2 regions of the Pseudoalteromonas sp. MEBiC 03607 genome follow, and region 1 is predicted to be linked to the other one. Evidence: predicted binding sites of a transcription regulator. Region 1 holds the regulator's gene; the other holds the start of a gene.
What was found. The regulator ArgR, encoded in region 1, controls arginine synthesis, uptake and breakdown. The targets are predictions, from matches to a motif close to ANTGAATANNTATTCANT.
Positions count from the first base shown of each region.

Region 2: argA (amino-acid N-acetyltransferase) is a predicted target of ArgR. The motif match lies at 1,937-1,954, and genes of this name have one in related genera.

Region 1 covers NZ_SRRY01000001.1:3,653,978-3,657,170, forward strand. The annotation lists gene ispB (octaprenyl diphosphate synthase) at 1-477, shown strand, start outside; gene mdh (malate dehydrogenase) at 565-1,500, opposite strand; gene argR (transcriptional regulator ArgR) at 1,727-2,194, shown strand; gene E5N72_RS16630 (Dyp-type peroxidase) at 2,191-3,090, opposite strand; gene E5N72_RS16635 (ABC transporter ATP-binding protein) at 3,152-3,193, opposite strand, start outside.
Region 2 covers NZ_SRRY01000001.1:2,488,403-2,491,595, reverse strand. The annotation lists gene sucC (ADP-forming succinate--CoA ligase subunit beta) at 1-950, shown strand, start outside; gene sucD (succinate--CoA ligase subunit alpha) at 950-1,822, shown strand; gene argA (amino-acid N-acetyltransferase) at 2,018-3,193, shown strand, end outside.

The DNA.
Region 1 (3,193 bases):
GTCATTTACAGCAAAACAGCTAAGTTATTTGAAGCAGCAACAGGCCTTGCAGCAATTATCACTGAACAAGATGATAAAACGCTTGAGGCATTAAACCTTTACGGCATGCATTTAGGAACAGCCTTTCAGCTTGTTGATGATGTGCTTGATTACAACGCCGATGCTGAGCAACTTGGTAAAAACATTGGTGATGATTTAGCCGAAGGTAAACCTACCTTACCGCTTATTTATGCCATGCAAAAAGGCACGCCAGAGCAAATCAAGCTCGTTCGTGAAGCAATTGAACTTGGCAATGGTATGGATCACCTAGACAGCATTCTTGAGGCGTTAGCTGATACCAAAGCACTTGAGTTTACAATGCAAAAGGCAGAGCAAGAGGCTGATAAAGCCATCGCCTGTATTGCATTTTTACCAGAAACGCCATACAAGCAAGCATTAGAGAGCTTGGCACGCATCGCCGTTGCCCGCGATCATTAAACTCTATTTATTCGAGCCATTAAAAAAGCCTGCATATGCAGGCTTTTTTGTTTTAGGTGCTTTAATAGCACCTATCATCTATCGGAATTAACCGTTGATGAAATCAACACCTTCTTGGATGTCTTTATTAAGCGTTTCAAGCATGTCGTTTTTAGCTTGCTCTTCGAAAGCGCTTAATTCACCGTAAGAAAGAATTTCTTCAACACCGTTCTTACCTAAACGTACTGGGTGTGCAAAGTATGCTGCGTCACCGTTTTCAACTGCAACGTATGCGTAATCAACTACTTCTTCACCTTGTAAGCCTTTAACTAAAGACATACAGAAACGTGCTGCTGCTGCACCCATTGAAAGAGTCGCTGAACCGCCACCCGCTTTAGCGTTAACAACTTCAGTACCTGCGTTTTGGATACGTGGAGTTAATGCTGCCACTTCTTCGTCAGTGAAAGTAACACCTTCAACTTGAGATAGAAGAGGAAGGATTGTAGTGCCTGAGTGGCCACCGATCACTGGAACTTTAACGTCAGTAGCGCTTAAACCTTTAAGTTCAGCAACAAATGCTTCTGAACGGATCACGTCAAGTGTTGTGATACCGAATACACGGCCAGCATCGTAAGTACCCGCTTTTTTGAATACTTCAGCAACGATTGGCACAGTGCCGTTTACTGGGTTAGTAATGATACCAACTAACGCTTTAGGACAGTTTTTAACGATGCCTTCAGCTAATGTTTTGATGATACCTGCGTTTACGTTGAAAAGGTCCGCACGGTCCATACCCGGCTTACGCGGCATACCCGCTGGGATAAGAACGATATCACAACCAGCTAAAGCATCGTCTAGGTTATCAGCACCGAAACCTTCAACTTTAACGTCTGTTGGGATGTGAGAAAGATCAACCGCTACACCAGGAACAACAGGGGCAACATCGTATAATGATAATTCAGAACCTGCAGGTAAACTTGTTTTTAATAATAAAGACAATGCTTGGCCGATACCGCCAGCTGCGCCTAAAACAGCAACTTTCATTGGAATTCTCCGTAATTTGAGGTAGGAAATATTTGTGGCCCTAAAGATAATGAAATTAGCGACTAAAAACAAATTTATCCTGCTTATTTCGCGTATAATTTCGACCATAGTTGTAAACTATACTGTAAACACACAGCATTTAGGGCGAGAAATGTAAACTAGTACTGCATAAGTATGCAGAGTTGTGTAGAATTACTTCACGTTTTATGACTACAGATACGGCAACATGCAACCACAAGACAAACAAGAAGCACTAATCAAAGCGTTCAAAGCGCTATTAAAAGAAGAAAACTTCGGCTCACAAGGTGAGATTGTCGAAGCATTAAAAGAGCAAGGCTTCGACAACATAAGCCAAAGTAAAGTCTCTCGCATGTTAAGCAAGTTTGGCGCGGTACGCACCCGTAATGCAAAACAAGAAATGGTGTATTGCTTACCCGCTGAAATGGGAGTACCAACAGCGAAAAGCCCGTTGCGTCAACTCGTTATCGATATTATGCATAACGAAATGATGATTATTATTCGTACCAGCCCAGGTGCAGCACAACTTATCGCGCGCTTACTAGACTCATTAGGTAAAGCTGATGGGGTACTTGGTACAATTGCAGGTGACGACACAATTTTTATCGCTCCTGCAAAGATTTCTGAAATAGATGTCACGCTTGATCGCGTGCGCACTTTATTCGATACAGTTTAAAGCTGCTTCAAAAAGTTTACTGACGGGGCGAAAAACGCCGACCCCATATCGGCTTGAGTAAAATCAAGCCAATGGTCGTAGCAATCGCCCTGCCCCAAGCGACTCTTTAATACCTGCTCAAACGCATCACCTTGCGCGGCACATGACACCATTAAAATACCCTGCTTATGAACATCACCAAACGGCATGCTCTGATTAAGTATCAACGGCTGGCCATTTTCATCTTTTAGTTCACTACGCACTGCATGACTAGTTTCGAGTGCAGGCATAATTAAGGTGTTATCAAGCCGAGTACGCCCCATAATTTGCTCTTGCTCTGATAACGACAAATGTTGCCAAACACTTAAATCGTGCACAAAGCGCTGAACATGAATGTAGCTGCCTTGATCTTCAAAATGCCCCGGTCTGTCTATCAATGCGGTACTGCGTTTTTGTCTACCATGAGGGGTGTCACCCGCATAAATAAAGCCGTTAAAGTCGCGGCCATCTAAAAAACGAAAGTTACGCACTTGCTCCACAAGCTCTACATCTGGCGTAAATAATTTAAGGATCTGTAGGGCAAAAAGATGGTTAACATCTTCACGGTCTGAACGAATTTGTACAAATAAATCAAATGGCTGTGCACTCATAACATGTTCACTATGAGTCACATTAGGAAAGCTTTGTAATTGACTTGGAATAAACTCAGGCAAAATATGCGGCCAATATTGCGCACCAAGCGCAACCACGCACGACAGCATGGCTTCTGAGAACTGATCCGCAAACTCATCTTGAATGACGCTCACGCGTTTTAGCTTTTTACGTAATGACTCGTCATGGCCATCATAAACATTAAAAAACAGGTGCAAACCATGTAAGTTTGCTTCAGCACAAATCCCAGATTGCGCTTGCGCCATAGTGAATCCTTAGCTTCTCGTTATTTGCACCTAGCCAAGAATTCAAGATTGTTAAGCAGTACTAATCATGAAAAAAATTGACTGTGTGCGGCATTATTTTTAT
Region 2 (3,193 bases), 1.2 Mb from region 1:
CTGCGAACTGGTTAGGTAAAAACTTAGTTACTTACCAAACAGACGAAAATGGTCAGCCAGTAGCTAAAATCCTTGTTGAAAGCTGCACTGACATCGCTAACGAATTATACCTTGGCGCTGTAGTAGATCGTGCTTCTCGTAAAGTTGTTTTCATGGCATCTACTGAAGGTGGTGTTGAAATCGAGCAAGTTGCAGAAGAAACTCCAGAACTAATTCACAAAGCTGAGATCGATCCACTAGTTGGTCCACAAGCATACCAAGCTCGTGAATTAGGCTTCAAACTAGGTTTAAACCCTACTCAAATGAAACAGTTCGTTAAGATCTTCATGGGTCTTGCTAACATGTTCAACGATTTCGATTTCGCACTTTTAGAAATCAACCCGCTAGTAATTACAGACGAAGGTAACCTTCACTGTCTAGACGGTAAAATCGGTGTAGATGGTAACGCGCTTTACCGTCAACCTAAAATCCGTGAAATGCACGATCCTTCACAAGAAGATGCACGTGAAGCTCACGCTGCAAGCTTCGAGCTTAACTACGTTGCACTAGACGGTAACGTTGGTTGTATGGTTAACGGTGCAGGCCTTGCAATGGGTACTATGGACATCGTAAACCTACACGGTGGTAAGCCAGCTAACTTCCTAGATGTTGGTGGTGGTGCTACTAAAGAGCGTGTATCTGAAGCATTCAAGATCATCTTATCTGACGACAACGTTAAAGCTGTTTTAGTTAACATCTTTGGTGGTATCGTACGTTGTGACATGATCGCTGAAGGTATCATTGGCGCAGTTAAAGAAGTAGGCGTAAACGTTCCTGTAGTAGTACGTTTAGAAGGTACTAACGCTGAACTAGGTCGTGAAGTACTTGCTAATTCTGACCTTAACATCATCGCTGCTGAATCACTAACAGACGCAGCTGAAAAAGTTGTTGCTGCTGCGGAGGGCAAATAATGTCTGTATTAATCAATAAAGATACAAAAGTTATCTGTCAAGGTTTCACAGGTGGCCAAGGTACTTTCCACTCTGAGCAAGCGCTTGAGTACGGTACACAAATGGTTGGTGGTGTAAGCCCAGGTAAAGGCGGTCAAACGCACCTTGGTCTTCCAGTATTCAACACAGTACGTGACGCTGTTGAAGCAACTGGCGCAACTGCATCAGTTATCTATGTACCAGCACCTTTCTGTAAAGATGCAATCTTAGAAGCTATCGATGCTGGCATCGAGCTTATCGTTTGTATCACTGAAGGTATCCCAACACTAGACATGGTTGACGTTAAAGTTAAGCTTGAGCAAACTGGTGTTCGTATGATCGGTCCTAACTGCCCAGGTGTTATCACTCCGGGTGAAACGAAGATCGGTATCATGCCTGGTCACATCCACAAGCCTGGTAAAGTAGGTATCGTATCACGTTCTGGTACTTTAACTTACGAAGCGGTTAAACAAACTACTGACGCTGGTTTCGGCCAATCAACATGTGTTGGTATCGGTGGTGACCCAATCCCTGGCACTAACTTCATCGACGTTTTAGAAATGTTCGAAAAAGACGAGCAAACTGAAGCAATCGTAATGATCGGTGAAATCGGTGGTACTGCAGAAGAAGAAGCTGCAGAATACATCAAGCACAACGTGACTAAACCAGTTGTTTCTTACATTGCAGGTGTTACAGCTCCTCCAGGTAAGCGCATGGGTCACGCAGGTGCAATCATCGCAGGTGGTAAAGGTACTGCTGATGAGAAATTTGCTGCATTAGAAGCTGCTGGCGTAAAAACTGTACGTTCACTAGCTGACATCGGTGCTGCACTTAAAGAGAAAACAGGCTGGTAATCAGTTTTAATCTCTTAAAAAAGGCTCGCTTATGCGGGCCTTTTTTGTATCTGAGAGTTTCCTAGTTTGTGCACGAAAATTCTAGCTTTAAATTAAGAATAATAATGCTTTATTTGTGAATAAAAATTCCATACACTGATACCTTGTTTATTTGTTTTTATATAAAACGCTGTTATTAAAAAAGGTAAATATCACGTGCGTACCACAGAATTGGTAGATGGATTTCGCCAGTCAACTCCTTATGTTAATGCTCACCGAGGTAAAACTTTCGTTGTAATGCTCGGCGGAGAAGCAATTGATCAGCCAGGTTGTCGTAGCATCATTAATGATGTTGCATTATTAACGAGCTTAGGTATCAAAATTGTTTTAGTGTTTGGTGCAAGGCCACAGTTCAATGCGGCACTGCAAGAATTTGGCATAACTAGTCAGTTTCATAATGAAATACGTGTTACTGATAACGCGACTTTTGATGTAATAAAGAAAGTTGCGGGTGCAATGCAGTTCGATATAACCGCGCGTTTATCTACGTCTTTAAGTAGTACTCCTATGACTGGTTCATACTTGAATGTGGTCAGCGGTAATTTTGTTATTGCTCAGCCTTTAGGAGTTGACGAAGGCATTGATTATCATCACTCAGGCCGTGTAAGACGTATTGATGTTGAAGGGATTCGTCATCAATTAAACAATAACAGTATCGTACTACTTGGTCCGATTGCCGCCTCAGTGACAGGTGAAAGTTTTAATTTAACTGCTGAAGAAATTGCCACTCAGGTTGCATTAAAACTGCGCGCTGACAAAATGCTCGGTTTTTGTAAAGAGGCCGGTATCTTGGATGAAAACGGTGAAGCAATTGCCGAGCTTATGCCAAATGAGGCAGAATCTGTCTTAGCAAACTACCGTAATCAACCTGATTCATGTTTAAGTGCAACGGTATTCTTACAAGCGGCCATTGATGCATGTCGTGGCGGCGTACATCGTTGTCATTTAGTTAGTTACAAAGAAGATGGCGCATTATTACAAGAGCTTTTCTCATTAGATGGCATTGGTACGCAAATCGCGCCGCAAAGCTCTGAACAGTTACGTAGTGCAACAATATCTGATATTACCGGGATTATTAATCTGATCAGACCGCTTGAAGAGCAGGGCTATTTAGTTAGGCGTTCTAGAGAGCAGCTTGAGATAGAAATAGAGCAATTTACTGTCATTGAGCGTGATGGTTTAATTATCGCCTGTGCCGCTTTATACCCATTTGCTGAAGAACAAGTGGGGGAGTTTGCAAGTCTGGCTGTTCATCCACAGTACCGAGATGCAGATAGAGGGAGTTACCTACTGCGTTTTATTATTAATAAAGCCAAACGTGCGGGTTACTCG